Regions from separate parts of the Microbacterium phoenicis genome, predicted to be linked through region 2. Evidence: predicted binding sites of a transcription regulator. Region 2 holds the regulator's gene; the other holds the start of a gene.
The links. The regulator HspR, encoded in region 2, represses chaperone genes until heat shock. The targets are predictions, from matches to a motif close to AAGTTGAGTCNNNNNGACTCAACTT.
Positions count from the first base shown of each region.

Region 1 (9,453 bases), 740 kb from region 2:
GATCCGGAGTGGGCTCGCTGCCACCCTTGCCGATCACGACGGAACCGTCGGCGCGCACGGTCACCTCGGCCGCCATCGCGGCGGCGAGGTTCATCCGCTGCCAGCTCTCCTGCTCACCGACGTCGAGCGGGTTGCCCGAGTCGATCGCGGTCAGCGCGAGCACCTGACGGCGCTGTTCCGGCGTCAACTCCGGGTGAGCCGAGACGAGCAGCTCCTCCGCACCATCGGGCACCACGACGGGAACCCCCTTCGGACCGGTGGCCGGGAATCCGTAGCCCAGGTGCTCCTGGTAGTAGGCGAGCGCCTTGTCGGTCGACAGGTACGGGACGTCCTTCTCGATGCAGTTCGCGAGGGTGTCACCGCAGCCGCGCTCGAGGACGCCGCGCAGCTCGTCGGCGGCTTCGCCCACCAACGACCGCATCGCGGGGTCGGCGAGACGGAGCGCGATGATCTTCTGGCCCATCATCCGGCCGCTGATGACGTCGAGCGGGTAGTGCGCCCCCATCACGATGCGGTTGTTTCCGGCCTCGGCCGTGCGGGCCAGGATCTGCGGCGCGAGCTCGGGCAGCATCTCGGCGAGCGCCGTGCCCTGCCAGTACGCCTGCGATGTGTGACCCGACGGGAACGAGCCGCTCGTGGAACCCCACGCGTCGCCGCCCTCCTTGTCTCGATAGACGAGGTCCTTCGTCTTGTCGAGGCGGAGGTAGGGCCGGTCGTAGTCGAAGAAGTTCTTCGGCGGATTGCTCGATGACGTCGAGCCGAGCTTGCCGCCTGCCTTGCTGAGCAACCATGTGAGCTTGGGAAGCTCGCCGGCTGCCACCGCGTCGGCGTAGATCGCGCCGAGGTTCTCACCGAAGGCGTCGCCCATGCTGACGGACATGTCGTCGTACTGGTCGACGATGGCCCGCTGCACCTGGGCATCGGATGCGGTCCGGTTGATCTCGCTCGTCAGCGCGTCGTTGTAGTCCATGACGGCCGTGTTGCCGCCCGGGCCGCGGTCGGTGCGGAGGCCGTCGAAGACATCCATCATGCGGACCGACCAGTTGTCGGCGCTGGGCGCCTTCGCGTCACCGGTCGACGCGGCGGCGTCCGACGCGTAGGTCGCCGTCTTCTGTTGCTCGGTGAAGCCGGCGGCCGCGAACGCGGGTCCGGCGGTCAGGGTGCAGGCGACGAGGACGCCGAGTCCACCCATCGCCATCCCGGCACGAGTGCCTCGTCGTCTTGTCTGTCTCATCACGCTCACGGGCGCGCCTCGCTTCCATCGGGTGAGCCAGAATGCTTTCCTGCACACGGGAACGGCGCGTGACGTCCGGGTGACCACGAAGCGACGAACCGCGCTCGTCGTGCGGGCACGCGACGATACAGTGGACGCCATGACCGATCGACGCCTCGCCATCGCGGCATGGGAGAGCCTCTTCCGCGCGCAGCACGAGGTTTTGGCCGAGATCTCCCAGGACTTCGATGACGACGACCTCTCCAGCGCGGAGTACGACGTCCTCCTCACCGTGACCCGATGCGACGAGCACACGGCGCGACTTCGCGACGTCACCGCGAACATGCTGATCAGCCAGCCCAGCGTGTCCCGCCTCGTGGATCGGATGGTCGCTCGGGGTCTCGTCGCCAAATGCCCGGACCCTCAAGACGGTCGCGGCGCGATCCTCCGCGCCACGGAGAAGGGCGCGGCGACGTTCCGCCGCATGGCCACTGCTCACGGCCGCACGATCGCCGAGCGGATGTCGGTGCTCACCGACGACGAACTCGCCCAGCTCGAGAAGCTGACGGCGCGTCTGCGCGGAGTGTGACCGTAGACGAATCGCCCCGCATCCGACACGGGATGCGGGGCGATTCGTCAGAGCGGGAGCGCTCCGCCGATCACTGGTCGATCGGCTGCGGCTCGCTCTCGTGGGCCGCGATGGTCGGGGCCGACCCTTCGGCGACGACCTCGACCTTGCGCGGCTTGGCCTTCTCGCTCACCGGGATGGTGACCGTCAGGACGCCGTTGTTGTAGGTCGCGGTGATGGCGTCGGTGTCGATGCCCTGGCCGAGGTTCAACTGGCGCAGGAAGCTCGCGGTCTCGCGCTCGCGCGTGATCCACTTCACCCCGTCGGCAGCGCCCACCGTGCGCTCGGCGCGGATGGTGAGCAGCTGGCCGTCGACGTCGATGTCGACCGAGCCCGGGTCGATGCCCGGCAGGTCGGCATTCAGGACGTAGTGGTCGCCGTCGCGGTACAGGTCCATCGGCATCCGTCGCGGGCCGCGGCGCGTGTCGAAGAGGGTCGACGCGATGCGGTCGAGGTCACGGAACGGGTCGTAGGTTGCCATGATTCTCTCCTTCGATGTTGTTGTCTCAAAGTTGAGCCATAGCGGCTCAAGTAGGTTCAGATTAGCACTCTGCCCCACCGAGTGCCAACGGTTCTCGGACGGCGAACGCCCCCGGCGGCGACGGCCGTAGGCTGGCGACATGAGCGCCTCCGAGACCGCCCCCGAGCCCGCCGACCCGTTCCTCTGGCTGGAGGAGATCGACGGGCCCGAGGCCCGCGCTTGGGCAGCCGAACGGACCGCCGAGACCGAGGCGGCCTTTTCGAGCGACACCCGCAACGAGCTCGAGCGCCGCCTGACCGGCATCCTGCAGGACCCCGATCGACTCGTCGTCCCGAGCCGCCACGGCGATCTCATGTACGACCTGTGGCGGGATGCCGCGAACCCTCGCGGTCTGTGGCGACGGACATCTCGCACGGCCTTCGCGGCGGGTGAGCCGACGTGGGAGGTGCTGCTCGACGTCGATGCGCTCGGCCGGGAGGAGGGTGTCGCCTGGGCGTTCGCCGGGGCGGTTCACGGTCCCGCCGGCACCGGACGTGCGCTCGTGCGGCTGAGCCCGGACGGCGGCGACGCCACCGTCGTGCGCGAGTTCGACCTCGACGCGGGTCGCTTCGTCGACGACACCCCGTTCACCCTGGACGCCGAGAAGACGATGATCGCGTGGGTCGATCGCGACACCCTGCTCGTCGCCACCGCCCTGCACGGAGGCGGCGTAACCGACTCCGGGTATCCGATCAGCGCGCGCGCCTGGCGACGGGGTGAGTCCCTCGCAGACGCGCCGCCCATCGTGACGGGGGTCGCCTCGGACGTCGGCGTGTTCGCGCACGTCGATAGCACGGGCGGCACGGCGACGCCGATCGTGGTCATCGCGCACGACTTCTTCCACTCCGAAGCGTGGGTGTGGGACGGCGGCGAGCCGAGGCTCATCGCCGTGCCGCAGGATGCGAACGTGGATGTGCACGGCGACCTCGTCACTGTCCGGACCACGACCCCGTGGCGCATCGGCGACACGACGCATCCGTCGGGCACCCTCCTCATCGGACCGCTGGAGACCGTCACGGAAGGCGACGGGTCGGACCTGCGCGTCGCCTTCGCCCCGAACGACACGGCGGTGCTCGAGTCCTGGACCTGGACCCGCACGCGCCTCGTCCTGACGATCCTCGATCGCGTGCAGAGCCGGCTCGTGTCACTCGACCCTGAGACGCTCGTCGGTGTCGACCTCGACCTGGGCCTCGGCGACGCCGACCTCTTCAGCGCGAACATCGCCACCGCCGACGACGACGAGGACGACGAGCTGTGGGTGGTCGCTCGCGGCTTCCTCACTCCCCCGACGCTCCTCGTTCTCGAGCCGGGTGCGGAGCCGCGCGTCGTCGATCGCAGCCGCGCCACTTTCGATGCCTCCGGACTCGTCGCCGAGCAGCACTGGGCGACGTCGGCCGATGGTACGCGTGTGCCGTACTTCGAGGTCGGTCCCCGCGAGCGCTCCGGCGCCCTCCCCGTCCTCATGAACGGCTACGGCGGATTCGAGCACGCCCTGACCCCCGAGTACCCGACGATCGTCGGCCCCGCCTGGCTCGAGGCGGGACGCGTCTACGTCGTCGCGAACATCCGCGGCGGCGGCGAGTTCGGACCGGAGTGGCACCTCGCCGCCCTGCGCGAGAACCGCCACCGCGCCTATGAGGACTTCGCCGCTGTCGCCCGCGACCTCGTCGCGCGCGGCGTCTCGACGCCCGACCGCATCGCCTGCCACGGCCGCAGCAACGGCGGCCTGCTCGTCGGCAACATGCTGACGCAGTACCCCGATGACTTCGGCGCGATCGTCTGCGGCGTGCCTCTTCTCGACATGCGGCGGTACACACGGCTGTCGGCGGGTGCCAGTTGGATCGCGGAGTACGGCGACCCCGATGATCCCGCCGACTGGGAGTTCGTGAAGACGTTCTCGCCGTATCACCTCATCGAGCCCGGGCGGCGGTATCCGGCATCCCTCATCTACGCGGCCGCGAGCGACGACCGGGTCGGTCCCGTGCAGGCGCGCAAGATGGCGGCGCGGTTGGCGGACGAGACGGATGCCGAGGTGCACTACCTCGAGCCCATCGAGGGCGGACACTCCGGGGCCATCGACGCGGCGTCGACCGCCGCACTGCACGCGACGATCCACGCATTCCTCGACCGCACGGTGGCGCGCGCCGACTGAGGCCCGCACGCCCGCCCTCTACGCTGGGGGCGGGAGGTCCACCGCATGAGTACCATCGGGGCCGTCGAGGATGACCTCGCGGCGACGCTGTCGACCGTCGCCGAGCGCACGCGGGTCGACGATGCCGCGGCCGAGCGGATCCGTCAGCACCTCCCCGCGCTGCGGGCAGCGCTGTCCCGACGCGGGTCGACCGCGGACCTCGTCGACCTCGTGACGGCGGCGGTCGTCGCGGCGAACGGGCGCTCGCTCGACCTCAAGGTGCACGGCGAGCAGCGCGCCGCGAATGCCGTGCGCACCAGCTCGCGGTTCGCCTTCGGCGCGGCCTGCTATGCCGACCGGTACGCCGGGAACCTGGCCGGGCTCGGCGACGAGATCCCCGCGCTCCGCGAGCTCGGCGTGAGCGTTCTGCACGTGCAGTCGCCGTTCGCCCGCCGCGAGGACGGCACGATCGACCTCCGTCGCTGCGACCCCGGTCTCGGATCGATCGATCGCCTCTCCGACCTGGCGGGCCGGCTTCGGCTTTCAGGGATCTCGCTCGCGGTCGACGTCCCCGCGCGCGACGATCTCGCAAGCCTGGTCGACGATCTCCTCTTCCTCGCCGGGCGCGGTGTCGAGGTCTTCCTCCTCCCGCATCGCGACGCGGTGGACGTCGTCGCCGCCGTGCTGGCGATCGGTGCGCCGGGGGTCGATGTGCTCCCGGCATCCCCCGGTTCCGCTCCGCTCTGGCAGGCGCTCGCCACGGGCGACGCCGCGCCCCTGCAACGCGCGCTCGAGGCACGCGACGGCAGTCTCGACGTCGCCGCGGTGCGGGATGCGGACGCGGTGGTGTGGCGGACGGATGCCGCCGAGCTCACCGCGCGCTACACGGACGGCTCCTCGTTCGGCCGCGGCCTGCCGACGGCGGACGGAGTGGCAGGGACGACCGCGTCGCTCGCCGGGGTCGAGGCCGGCGACCCGCTCGGCGAAGCCCGCGTGATCCTCGCGCACGCGCTCGCATTGAGCGTGCCGGGTCTTCCCGTGCTGTGGCTTGGCGATGAGGTCGGGCAGCTGAACGACCCGACGTTCCGCGACGATCCGGAGCGTCGCGACGACTCGCGGTGGACGCACCGCGGTCAGAAGCCGCGTGATCGCTACGCGCAGCGGACGGATGCCGCCACCTCGGCCGGCCGCATCCACCGCGACCTCACGAAGCTCATCGCCGTCCGGCACACGACGCCCGAGTTCGACGGAACGCATCTGATCGGCTTCGGCGTACCCTCGGCATCCGTCATCGGGTATCAGCGTCCCGGGGACGGGTCGGTCGTGCTGGTGCTCGCGAACGTCGCCGCAGAGCCCGCGCACGTCCCCGCGGTGACGCTGTCGGGTTTCGCGCCCGCGGCGCTCGACCTGGTCGAGGGTGTCGAGATCGGAATCGACGAAGGGCTCACGCTGCCCGCTTGCGGATTCCGCTGGCTGCGCGTGAGCCCTGTCGCCTGAGTCCGGCGGAGGTCAGTCCTCGACGACCGTGACGGTGACCTCGATGTTGCCGCGCGTGGCGTTCGAGTAGGGGCACACCTGGTGTGCGGCGTCGGCGAGTGCCTGCGCCTGGTCGTGCGGGAGGTTCGGGATGACGACCTCGAGCTGCACGGCGAGGCCGAAGCCGCCCTCGCCGTTCGAGCCGATGCTGACGCGCGAGCCGACGCTGGTGTCCTCGAGGGCCACCTTCTGGGCGCGGGCGACGGACTGCAGGGCGCTGTGGAAGCAGGCGGCGTAGCCGGCGGCGAAGAACACCTCGGGGTTCGGGGCACCACCGGCGCCGCCCATCTCCTTGGGAACGCGGACGTCGGTGTCGACGAGACCGTCGACGGTGCGGACGTGTCCGTTGCGGCCGCCTCCGGTTGCGAGTGCTTCTGCGGTGTAGAGAGCTTCCATGATGTCCTTCGGGTCAGGAGGCGATTGCCTCGTCGGTGGTACGCATGACGCGGTTCAGGTCGTGGACCACGTCGAGCAGCATCCGCGCTTTCTCCTCGTCGAGTCCGGTGCAGCGCGCGATCTCCGCGCCGACAACGGACAGCTCCGAGCGGAGCGCACGGCCATCGTCCGTCAGCGAGACCTCCACGACACGGTCGTCGTGAGGGCTGCGCGAACGGGAGACGATGCCGCGCGCCTCGAGGCGCCGGATGAGCGGTGACAGGGTGCCCGAGTCGAGGAGAAGCTCTGCGCCCAGTTCCTTGACCGACCGGGGCTCCTTGTCGCCGAGAGCGACGATGACGAGGTACTGCGGATACGTCAGCTTCCACGGCGCGAGCACGCGCCGATACGCCTGCCCGAAGGCGTGGCTGGCCGAGTACACCCCGAAGCACACCATCTGGTCGATCGCTCGCATACCAATATGGTTGCACGCAATTGAGTTGTGCACAACTTAACCGAAGGTGAACGAACGCCATCGCCATACTGAGGACATGGGGACGACAGATGCCGCAATGGCCGACGCACACGAGCAGGCGGCGACCGTCGGCATCCGCCGTGCAGCTCGGCCGCTGCGATCCGCCCTTGAGCGCGACCCTCACGACGCGGACCTGAGAACCGCGCTGGTGTCGCTCTACCGCGCCAGCGGAGCGCGCGAGCAAGCCGGCCGATACTCCGTCGCCACGCCCGACGCGGACCCCGACGAGGTGTCCGCCTACCTGCGCTGGGCGATCGCTCAGGGAGCCGACGAGGCGCGCGTCCGGCGCCTCAGCCTCCTCGATGACAGCCAGCCGCTGCCGGACGGCTTCGTCGCGGATCTCGCGGCCGGCAGAGTGCGACGCACGCCCGCCGAAGCGTGGGATGCGCGGGGCGGTACCGCGATGTTCGTTTTCGGAGCGCTGATCGTCATCACGCTGGTTGCGACCTTTGCGGCCGTGATCTTCTGGGCACCGGCCGCGCCGTTCATCGCTCATCTCGGGTCACGCCTGTTCGCGCTGGCGTGGGCCGTCGCCTTCGCCTGCTTCACTGTCGCCGACACCCTCCGACACCTGAGGAAGGATGCCGCGTGGAAGGGCGTCGTGTCCGTGGTGCTGTTCGTCTTCGGCGCGGCGGGCCTGGTGAGCCTGTTCACCGGCGGGATCTGAATGACGCGCGTCGTTGTCTTCTCGGGCGGTGCGGATTACGCCGACCCGTGGCATCCGTTCGCCGAAACGAGTGCGATCGTGGCGGAGGTGCTCCGCGAGGAGGGTGACGTCGCGGTCGTCGACACGCTCGACGACCTCGACGCGCGAATCGACGCTGCGGACCTGCTCGTGATCAACGCCGGCGGCGGCACCGCGCCCCATCCTCTGGACGCGCGCCTCGCCAAAATTGTCGCGGGGTACCGCGGGCCGCTTCTCGTCCTGCACGTCGCGGCGACCCTGCTGCCGGAGTACGCGGCGTGGGAGGCGCGCCTCGGCGGACGCTGGGTGCGCGACGTGACCTTCCACCCCGAGCGCGGACCGCTGCGCGTGCGGCCCGTCTCGGCATCCGTGGCGGATCTCGCCGCCCTCGACACCGTCGACGAGGCGTACACGGCACTGCGGGTCTCCCCCGCGGCCGACGTCCTGCTCGTGCACGACGACGCCGACGGGGTCGCGCACCCGATCGCTTGGACGCACGAGAACGACGGATGCCGCGCCGCCTACAGCGCGCTCGGCCACGACGCCGAGGCTTACGGGTCGCCGCTTGCGCCGGAGGTTATCCGGCGGCTCACCCGCTGGCTGCTCGGCTGGCGGGTGGAGAACGAGAGATCATGAGCGTGAAGCAGGAGGCCGTGTACGACCGAGAGGGGCCACGTGATGTCAACAAATGACCGGCGAGCGCTCACCGCTTTCACCGCTTTGATGGTGTTCACCGTGATCGCGTTGCCCGGTTGCGCCTCTCATCTGCCTGCGCCAGGCGCAGTCCCTTCCCCTCGACACTCGGAGTGCGCGGTCGCCGAGAACCCCAATGGGGAGCCGCCGCCCGAGGGTTGTGTCGTCTACGACCCCGAGCAGAACATGGCCGACAACCAGCGCTGGCGTGATCGCGTCGCGATCTCGACTGACGCCCAAACCGCGGGAGATTCGTACGTCGAATCGGTCACGCGCGGCCTGACTGACCTGCGGAACTCCGGCACAGTCACCGCGGAGTCAGTCCAACAGGTCTTTCTTGACGAAGGGTTCTCCGCCCAATCCATTGCGACTCTCGGAGATTCGGGGAACGTAGGTTTCGGAGTGTCCGTCAGTTCCCCCACGAGCCACGAGTTCACCGCGTGCCTCTTTGGGGCGGTCGGACCGGACGGCGTCAGCGTTGATGTCGGCGGCCCCATCATGGACGGTGGCTGCCTCGAGGGCTTAGGAGGGCACTAGGTCGCTCAGCAGTCTCTCAACGGTCGCGCAGCGGGCTATCTCGGCCTATCCGGTGAGGGTTCCCCAGCGTACGTCGCCGTGAAGGAAGACGACGGTCTGATCGCCGCCATTCCATACATCGATCCATGTCGGCGACCCGTACTTGCCGGTGAATTGCGGCTTGCCGGCGGCAGCAGCCTTCGCGGCATCCGAGCGATCGGGCCACGACGGGGTACAACCGCCTCCTCCTCCGCAGCCGCATCCTTCAAATGCGACGCGGGCACCGAGGAGGACAAGCGAGGTTGCTTTGCTTGGAGTTACTTCGGCTTTCGCTCGCCGCAGGAGCACGCCCTCGGGAGTGAAGAAGTCACCATTGAGGTTGAAGGTGCCGAGCCGAACGGCAGCCCGCCTATCAACGGGGGCAGCGTCGAGCAATTCAGTCACATCGGTCGAATCCCGATTGAGCTTGCGCTTGCGACTCTTGGGCATTGCCCGATTTTTGCACGAAAGCCCTCAACCGGTCGTCATGAGGTCGTTGTGCTGGTCGAAGCCTTCGCAGAGGCCTGATGTTCGTCTCGAGTAGCCCGCCCAGGCGATCGCGCGATTGCGGCACGCCCAACG
Region 1 is NZ_CP154849.1:1,059,555-1,069,007, reverse strand. Features, by position in the region: gene ABCU91_RS05220 (acid phosphatase) at 1-1,198, opposite strand, end outside; gene ABCU91_RS05215 (MarR family winged helix-turn-helix transcriptional regulator) at 1,374-1,802, shown strand; gene ABCU91_RS05210 (Hsp20/alpha crystallin family protein) at 1,873-2,322, opposite strand; gene ABCU91_RS05205 (prolyl oligopeptidase family serine peptidase) at 2,462-4,513, shown strand; gene ABCU91_RS05200 (hypothetical protein) at 4,559-5,989, shown strand; gene ABCU91_RS05195 (organic hydroperoxide resistance protein) at 6,002-6,424, opposite strand; gene ABCU91_RS05190 (MarR family winged helix-turn-helix transcriptional regulator) at 6,438-6,860, opposite strand; gene ABCU91_RS05185 (DUF6584 family protein) at 6,955-7,605, shown strand; gene ABCU91_RS05180 (ThuA domain-containing protein) at 7,606-8,259, shown strand; gene ABCU91_RS05175 (hypothetical protein) at 8,899-9,321, opposite strand.
Region 1: ABCU91_RS05210 (Hsp20/alpha crystallin family protein) is a predicted target of HspR. The motif match lies at 2,351-2,375, and genes of this name have one in related genera.

Region 2 (9,453 bases):
CCACTCGTGGCAGGATGAGGCCAAGCATAGCGTTCCTGCCATGACTGCCGCACTCCTCCTCATCCTGCTTCTGCTCGTCGTCACCGCCGGCGCCGTGATCGGCGCGCTCCGCCTCGTCGTCGTCGACGGATACCGCCATGAACCCTGCCGCACCGACCGCCCCCGGTGCCCCTGACGCCCCTTCCCCCTCGTCGGCGCGCCGCCCTAGAATCGGGGCCGCGCGAGAGGACCCCCATGACCGAGCCCGTTCCGCCGTACACGCCGCAGCCCTACCCCTACCGGCCTTCGACCGCCGCCCCGTCCGCCAGGAACCTGGCCCTCGTCGCACTGATCGTCGCCGCGGTGCCGGTCCTCCTGCAGGGCGTGTGGCCGGGTATCCAGATCCAGCTGTACCGCGCGATCTACGACCCCGCCGCGATCGGACTGGTAAACGCCGTCTTCTCCCTGTTCATGTCAGCCGTCTCGGTCGCCGCCCTGGTCATGGGCATCATCGCGGCGCGGCGGGATGCCGGGGCTCGACTCCTGGGCGGCATCGCGATCGGCATCGCCGGATCGACCCTTGTCGGCATCGGCCTCAGCCTCGCGTCCTCGACGATCGGCGGCCGATTCTTCTAACCGTCGGCGAACACCGCGACCTACGTCGACAACCGCAACAACGCGGGCGGAGCCGGCGGCGTCTGACCCGGCTCAGCGCCGCGTGAGGTCCATCGCCGCCGCCAGCAGGATCTGTGCCGACCGGGCCCAGTCGAACGAGCGGATGTGGGCGGTCCCTGCCTCGACCAGAGCCTCCCGCATTCCCGGTTCGTCGAGCGAACTCACCGCGTCGGCCACAGCCGTCGGATCGAGCGGGTCGACGTACAGCGCGCCGTCGCCGGCGACCTCGCGGAAGATCTCCATGTCGGTCACGACGGCGGGCACCCCGAGTTCGAGAGCCTCCGCGACCGGCAGGCCGTAGCCCTCATCGAGACTCGTCGTCACGAGAGCGGCGTCATCGGCCAGGAGCGCCGCGTACGCGGCATCCGTCACCCCGTCGTGGAAGACGACCGACGCCCCCGCTGCCAGGGACGTCAGGTCGGCGCGCCGCTCGGGCGAGATGCGCGACAGCAGGTGCAGGGTGTGGTCGGGCAGCTGCCGCATCGCGGTGACGAGCGTCTCGACGTTCTTGTACGGCATGAACGAGCCCATGTAGACGAGGTTCCGCACCGGACCCGCGCCGATCGCGGTGCCTTCGGGCAGCAGCTCGGCGAGGCGCTGGGGCGCGTTGGGGATGACGACGACCGGGCGTTTCGTCAGGCGCACGCGCGCGAACTGCCGAGCGCTCGTCTCGCTGACCGTCGCGACGAGGTCGGCCGCGTTCAGCGTCCACCGCTGCGGCCAGTACGACAGGTGGAACAGCCGCCATCCGAGACGCACGTACCAGGGCAGTGCGCGCGGCGGCGTCCGGTGCCGGTAGTAGATCGTGTCGTGCAGCGTCAGGATGAGGCGGAACCGACGTCCCGCCGAGCCGATCGTCTGCATCGGCGAGAACAGCACGTCGGGTCGGTGCCGGTTCAGCAGTAGCGACGAGAACGGCTCCTTCACCGACGTGGGTGCGTGAGTCTTCAGGGTGATCGCATCGGCCGGGAGAAAGGCCCGCTGCCGCTCGTCGTGGATCAGGTAGGTGACCTCGGTCCGGTGGGCGGACGCGGCATCCGACACCGCCTGCGCGAGCTCGGCCGAGTAGCGACTGATGCCGTCGTGGAAGTCCGTGCGGATGTAGCGCGCGTCGAAGAACAGCCGCATGTCAGCCGTCGAGCGGTTCGCCGCGGTACAGCTTCTCGAACGTGTCGAGGGTCCGCTCGATGTCGTGGATCTCCACACCGTCGAGCGAGGCCTGCTGCATCCGCGAGTACTCGGCCTGGTCGGCGGTGAGCACGGTGCGGATCTTCTCGGCGAGCTCGTCCGCGTTGCCCGGCTCGAACAGGTAACCGTTCTCGCCGTCGTGCACGAGGTGCGGCAGCGCGACGGCGTTCGCGGCGATGACCGGCAGACCCGAGGCCATGGCCTCCATCGTCGCGATCGACTGCAGCTCGGCGACCGACGCGATGACGAAGACGTCGGCGCGGGTGTAGGCCGCGCGGAGCTCCTCCTCCGACACCCGACCGCGGAACGTGACCCGGTCGGTGAGGCCGAGGCGCTGCGTGGCCTGCTCGAGATTCTTGCGCTGGTCCCCGCCGCCGACGATCTCGAACTCGAGGTTCAGGTCGGTCAGCTTCGCGATCGCCTCGAGCGTGACCTCGACGTGCTTCTCGGTCGTGAGTCGTCCGACGAACAGCACCCGGCGCCGGTTCTCGCGCGGCTCGAGGTTCGGCGTGTAGTTGCTCTTGCGGATGCCGCAGCTGATCGGGACGACCCCATGGATGTCGATCGTGTTCTCGAGGAACTCCGCCGCCTTGCGGGTGGGCGTCGTCACCGCACGCGACATTGCGAACGTACGCGCCGCGTCGTCCCACGCGAGCTTGAGGAAGATGTCGTACAGGAACTTCGGCAGCAACGTGAAGTCGAGGATGTTGTCGGCCATGATGTGGTTCGTCGCCACGACCGGGATGCCGCGCTGGTTCGCGATACGGGTGAGCGCGCGCCCGATCACGATGTGCGACTGACTGTGGACGACGTCGACGTCGATCTCGTCGAGGAGCCGGCGCGAGTAGTGCTTGCCCATCCACGGCAGGACGAAGCGCAGCCAGTCGTGCGGGTGCCACCGCCATCCCGGCAGGCGGTGGACGGTGAGCGGCTGCCCCTCGATGTCCTCGGTGAACACGCCGTGGTTGCGGTGGCCGACGCTGGGTGTCACGACGTGCACGTGGTGGCCGCGCTCGGCGAGGCCGGCGGCGAGGCGCTCGGTGAAGCGCGCTCCTCCGTTGACGTCGGGCGCGAACGTGTCGGCCGCGATCATGATGGTGAGGGGGCGGCGCTCGGGAGCGGGGCTGTCCGGGGGCGTCATGGTCACGGGGTACGGGCCAATCTGTGCGTCGGAGGCGAGGGGGCTCTCGCCGGTGGGGCGCAGGGATGTGCGGGGCGCCGGGGCTCGATTCTAGCCCGCGAGCCGTTTCGGGCCCGCTGGGAGGTCGGCGCGCCCCGGGCTCAGGACCGTCGAAGGCGGCCCCCCCTACGCTTGTCGGCATGACCCGCATCTCCGCCCAGGCCGACCCCGCGCAGTGGGTTCCGATCACCGGCTCGTTCGGGTTCCGCGGACGCCGCGCCCGCAAGAAGGCGATCGGGATGCTGCTCGCCCAGGCGAACGCCGCCTTCGGTCGCGAGCAGCCCGGCAGCAAGGTCGCCGCGTGGGCGATGAGCCAGGCGATCCCCGCGCTGATGCGCCGCGCCGACGGACGCCTGCTGGCGTGGGTCTGGAAGGACGACCCCGAGCTCCTCGTCGCGATGGCCCAGGTCCAGGAGCTCACGCCGCAGCTGCGGACCATGCGCGCGAGCATGCCGATCGAGTACGACGACACCGTCTCGTTCACCGGTTCCCCCCTGGGCGTGGGCGAGAAGCTCGAGATGCCCCTGCCGCCGAACCCGCGTCAGACGCCGTTCGCCTCGTACACCTGGGACACCGGCACCCACCTCGTGACCCTCACCGCCGTCATCTCCGACCGCGAGCGGTTCGGCACCGTCATCCCGGCCGTCGACGCGCTCGCCCGATCGCTCCGCCTCGTGACCGACCTGACCGTCGGCGAAGGCCCCGGCACCCTCCGCATCGACCCCGCCTGACCCCCGGCATCCGCTCGCTGTCCCGTCGCCGTCGCCCGTCCCGTCGCCGAGCCGACGCGATAGGCACTCACGCTCGCGGGATGACAGCCGTTCGCGTCGGGTCGAGGCTCACGGGCGCCAGCCGCGCTCGATCAGTGCGGCCCGGGTGCGCAACAGGATGCCGCGGCGGGCGGCGCCGCGATGCGAACGGTTCACCCGGATCACGCGCCATCCGGCGGCGGCGAGTGCGTCGAGCCGTTCGACGTCGCGCGCGTACTGACGGTCGTCGAGGCGGTGCTGCTCCCCGTCGTACTCGAGCAGGACCTGCGTCGCCGCGTGGACCAGGTCGCCGTAGGCCAGGAACCGGCCGCGTGCATCCATGATGACCTCGTTGACGGTGAACTCGGGGAGCCCGGCGTCCGCGGCATCGAGGCGCAGCAGTGTCTCGGCGACGGAATCCGTCCGCGCACGCGCCCGTTCGAGCGCTCGTCGCAGCCGTCTGACGTGACGCATTCCGGCGCAGGCCACGACTGCTGCCTGCAGCTCCTCGGAGGTGGCGACAGGCTGCTGTCGACGCATCAGCGAATCGGCCGCGACGACGAGCTCACGATCGCCGAGAAGGGATGCCGCCTGGCACCACGCCTCGCTGGGTGGCACGCACGGCAGGCCGGCGACCCGGTGATCGACGGCCGCGCTCGACTCGTGGCCCCGCACCCCCGCGCCGCGGGCGCGGCCGAGGGGGCGCGCGGCGGAGACGTCGACGCTCTCGCGAAAGCGATCCGGGATCCATGCCCCGACGAGCGCGAGCGCGGTGGCATGTGAGAAGTGCTCGCCGGGACCCAGCTTCGGCGCGTAGGCGCAGGCCCGGGCCACGGCATCCGTCGCCTCCGACCGGGAGCGGACGCCCCGGAAGGGACGCGACAGATCGCGCCCCCGCAGGCGACCGACGGTGACACCTGCGCCCCTCGCGTCGGCGATAACGAACACAGGCGGAAGCTGCGGTGGCAGCGGTGTCGAAGGTCTCATCCCCCCGACACTCGCCTCCTCGACGCGCCTCACGCCCCCGGCATCCGCCCCTCGTGCACAACTCGCCGCGCGCGCACCCTCGGGAGGAACCTCCAGCCGACGCGAACGGTCGTCACCGGGCGGCCTTCAGCGCAGTCGGCGTCGGCTCGGCGTCGCGAAAAGCGTCAGTCGTCGGAGGGGGACGGATGCGGGCGGTAGAGGACCACGTCGGTCGCGCGGCGGACGCGGGTGCCCTGGCGGAGCGTGACGACCGAGCCGGTCGCGCCGGCGGCGAACACGCGAGCACCGCGTCGGGCGGCGACCTCGTCGCGCAGGCGACCCTGCAGTCCCGAGACCTCGCGGCGCAGCATCCGCACCTGGTTCTCGAGGTCGATGATGCGCGAGATGGCCGGCAGGCTCACGCCGTCGGCCGACATCTGCGCCACCTCGCGCAGCTGCGCAACGTGCCTGAGGGAGTACCGGCGCGACCCACCACGGGTGCGCGCCGGTACCACGAGTCCCAGCCGGTCGTATTGACGCAGCGTCTGCGGGTGCATGCCGGCGAGCTCAGCGGCCACCGCGATCGCCAGGATCGGGGCGTCTTCGTCGACCTGCTCGTTCGCCATGCGTCTCACCTCACTCGCGCGCCTTGGCCATCAGGTCGGCGCGGGGGTTCTCCTTGGGTTCCAGCTCGTGGAAGCGCTCCAGCGCTTCGCGCGCGGCCGCATCGAGGTGCGTGGGGACGGCGACCTGGACCTCGGCGAGCAGGTCGCCGGTGCCCTTCGCCGTCTGCACCCCGCGGCCCTTCACGCGCAGCACGCGCCCCGACGGCGTCCCCGGCGCGACGCGCAGCTTGACGCTGTCGCCGCCGAGCGTCGGGACCTCGATGGTCGCACCCAGCGCCGCCTCGGTGAACGTGACGGGAACATGGATGCGGAGGTTCAGCCCCTCCCGCGTGAAGACGGGATGCGGGCGCACGCCGACCGTGAGGACGATGTCGCCCGCCTCCCCGCCGTCCGGCGAGGGACGACCGCGACCGCGGAGCTTGATCTTCTGCCCGTCTGAAACACCCGCGGGGATCTTCACCTTGATGGGCTTGCCGTCGTCGCCCTGGAGCGTGATGGTGTCGCCCTTCACAGCCGTCGTGAAGTCGAGCGTCGTGCGGGCGGTGACGTCGGCCCCGCGCTGCGGACCGCCGAAGCCGCGGAAGCCGCCGCTGGACTGCCCGAAGCGACCGGAGCCGAAGCGTCCGCCGCTCTGCTGCCCGAACATCGCGAAGAGGTCGTCGAAGTCGGCCTGCTGGCCGCCCGCACCACCCGGCTGGAACCGGCTGAACACGTCCTCGAACCCGCCGCTCGCCCCGGGCTGGAAGCGAGCGCTTCCCGACCCCATGGCGCGCAGCTGGTCGTACTCGGCGCGCTGCTCCTTGTCGGAGAGCACCGAGTACGCCTCGCTGACCTCTTTGAACTTCGCCTCGGCGGCGGGGTCCCCCGCGTTCGAGTCGGGGTGATAGGTGCGCGCCAGCTTGCGGTACGTCTTCTTCAGGTCGGCGTCGGAGACGTCCTTCGACACCCCGAGCACCTTGTAGAAGTCCTTGTCGAACCAATCCTGACTGGCCATCAGCGCGCCCCCTTACTCGGCCGGAACGGCGACCACGACCTTCGCCGGACGCAGCTCGAGGTCACCGAGGCGGTAACCGACCTCGACGACCTCGAGGATCGTCGGCTCGGTCGTGCCGGGTGTGGGCGCCTGGAAGATCGCCTCGTGCTGCTGCGGGTCGAACGCGTCGCCCGCAGCGCCGTAGCGCTCCACTCCCAGGCGGGCCACGACGGCCCGCATCTTCTCGGCGATCGCGGCCAGCGCGCTGCCCTCGGCGAGGTCGCCGTGCTTCTCGGCACGGTCGAGGTCGTCGAGCACGGGGAGCATCCCCTTGGCGACGGCGCCCTTGGCGCGCGCGAGCTCCACCTCGCGCTGCTCCTCGGTGCGGCGACGGTAATTGGCGTACTCCGCCTGCACGCGCTTGAGGTCGAGGAGCAGGTCGTGCTCCTCCTCCGGCGCGTCCGCGACGGCGGCCTCGTCGGACTGGGCCGCGCCGAGGATGTCGTCGACCGTGAGCGCTTCGGGCTCCGTGTCGGCATCCTCGGCGGGCCGGGCCGACTCCTCGGCCGGGGTCGCGGCGACGTCGTCGCCCTCGTCCGGCTTCTCGAAGTCCTTGTCCGCCATGCTTACTTCTTCTCGTCCTCGTCGTCGACGACCTCGGCGTCCACGACGTCCTCATCGGAGGATGCCGCCTGCTCGCCGGCCGGAGCGTCGGTCGGTGCCTGCGCGGCGTCGGCCTGGCTCGCGGCGTAGATCGCCTCGCCGATCTTGGTCTGCGACGCGTTGAGCTTGTCGTAGGCGTCCTTGACGGTGTCGTCGTTGTCGCCCGCGAGCGCCGTCTTGAGCGCGTCGACGTCGGCCTGGACCTCGGTCTTCACGTCCTCGGGCAGCTTGTCGGCGTTCTCGGTGAGGAGCTTCTCGATCGAGTACGAGAGCGTCTCGGCCTGGTTGCGGACCTCGGCGGCCTCGCGGCGCTTCTTGTCCTCGGCGGCGTGCTCCTCGGCCTCGCGCACCATGCGCTCGATGTCGTCCTTCGGCAGCGACGAGCCGCCGGTGATCGTCATCGACTGCTCCTTGCCGGTGCCCTTGTCCTTCGCCGACACGTGGACGATGCCGTTCGCGTCGATGTCGAACGTGACCTCGATCTGCGGGATGCCGCGGGGTGCCGGCGCGATGCCGGTGAGCTCGAACGTGCCGAGCGGCTTGTTGTCGCGGGTGAAGTCGCGCTCGCCCTGGAAGACCTGGATGGCGACCGACGGCTGGTTGTCGTCGGCGGTCGTGAAGGTCTCGCTGCGCTTGGTCGGGATGGCCGTGTTGCGCTCGATGAGCTTGGTCATGATGCCGCCCTTGGTCTCGATGCCGAGGCTCAGGGGGGTGACATCGATGAGCAGCACGTCCTTGCGCTCACCCTTGAGGACACCGGCCTGCAGGGCGGCGCCGACGGCGACGACCTCGTCCGGGTTGACGCCCTTGTTGGGCTCCTTGCCGGCTTCCTTCTTCACGAGCTCGCTCACGGCGGGCATACGCGTCGATCCGCCGACGAGCACGACGTGGTCGATGTCGGCGACCTTGATGCCGGCTTCGCGGATGACGTCCTCGAAGGGCTTCTTGGTGCGGTCGAGCAGGTCCTTGGTCAGGTCCTCGAACTTCGCACGGCTCAGCGTCTCGGACAGCGAGACGGGGCCGGACTCGGTCAGCGAGAGGTAGGGCAGGTTGATCGAGGCCGACTGCGAGCTCGAGAGCTCCTTCTTGGCCTGCTCGGCTGCTTCCTTCAGACGCTGCAGAGCGATCTTGTCGCTCGAGACGTCGACGCCGCTCGTGTCCTTGAACTGCTTGATCAGGTACTCGACGATGCGCTGGTCCCAGTCGTCGCCGCCGAGGCGGTTGTCACCGGCGGTCGAACGCACCTGGATGGTCGAGAAGTCGTCGTCCTTGCCCACCTCGAGGAGGGAGACGTCGAAGGTTCCACCACCGAGGTCGAAGACGAGGATGAGCTCGTCCTCCTTGCCCTTGTCGAGGCCGTAGGCGAGGGCGGCCGCGGTGGGCTCGTTGATGATGCGGAGCACGTTGAGGCCCGCGATCTCACCGGCCTCCTTCGTGGCCTGACGCTCGGCGTCGTTGAAGTAGGCGGGGACGGTGATGACGGCATCCGTCACCGTGTCGCCCAAGTACTGCTCGGCGTCGCGCTTGAGCTTCTGGAGGATGCGGGCCGAGATCTCCTGCGGCGTGTAGTTCTTGCCGTCGATCGCCTGGGTCTTCCAGTTGGTGCCCATGTGGCGCTTGACGGAGGTCAGGGTGCGGTCGACGTTGGTGACGGCCTGGCGCTTGGCGGTCTCGCCGACGAGCACCTCGCCGTCCTTCGTGAACGCGACGACCGAGGGGGTCGTGCGAAGACCCTCGGCGTTGGCGATGACCTTCGGCTCGCCACCTTCGAGGACGGCGACGACCGAGTTGGTCGTTCCGAGGTCGATTCCCACTGCACGTGCCATGTGATTCTCCTTCGTGTGGCGTTTGCGTAGATCTGAAGTCTTTCCGCGGTCCTGGCCACAACCTGAGCCGCGATGACTCAAGGCTACTCCGACACCTCGCGAGCGTCAAACCAACTTGAGCCGACTCATATCAAGTTTGCAGGCTCGGGCGCCGTTCGCCCACGGTTAGCGTGGACGGATGCCGATCCGCCTGACCCCGCTCGATCCCACCGGCGCCGACCGCGAGGCGCTGATTTCGTTCATGACGTCGCAGTCGTTCCCGTTCCACGTGCGGACCGATCCCACGGCGGAGCAGATCGCCGAGGCGATCGACGACGGCGCGTACGCCGACGAGGATCACGCGTCGTTCTGGATCGACTCCGACGAGCACGGCCGTATCGGCTTCTTCCGGCTCGAAGACCTCAGCGACGACGCCCCGCTGTTCGATCTGCGGCTCGGCGCCGCCCACCGCGGCCGCGGGCTCGCGGCGGACGTCCTGCGGGCGGCGACCGACCACGTCTTCACGACGATGCCCGAGGTCAACCGATTCGAAGGGCAGACCCGGGAGGACAACATCGCGATGCGGCGGGTGTTCGTCCGCTGCGGCTGGGTGCAGGAGGCCTACTACCGCGAGGGCTGGCCCGCGGAC
Region 2 is NZ_CP154849.1:323,879-333,331, forward strand. Features, by position in the region: gene ABCU91_RS01555 (hypothetical protein) at 41-175, shown strand; gene ABCU91_RS01560 (hypothetical protein) at 235-615, shown strand; gene ABCU91_RS01565 (glycosyltransferase family 4 protein) at 688-1,782, opposite strand; gene ABCU91_RS01570 (glycosyltransferase) at 1,784-2,983, opposite strand; gene ABCU91_RS01575 (hypothetical protein) at 3,163-3,753, shown strand; gene ABCU91_RS01580 (DUF559 domain-containing protein) at 3,862-4,719, opposite strand; gene ABCU91_RS01585 (heat shock protein transcriptional repressor HspR) at 4,923-5,363, opposite strand; gene ABCU91_RS01590 (DnaJ C-terminal domain-containing protein) at 5,374-6,357, opposite strand; gene ABCU91_RS01595 (nucleotide exchange factor GrpE) at 6,370-6,960, opposite strand; gene dnaK (molecular chaperone DnaK) at 6,963-8,825, opposite strand; gene ABCU91_RS01605 (GNAT family N-acetyltransferase) at 9,004-9,453, shown strand, end outside.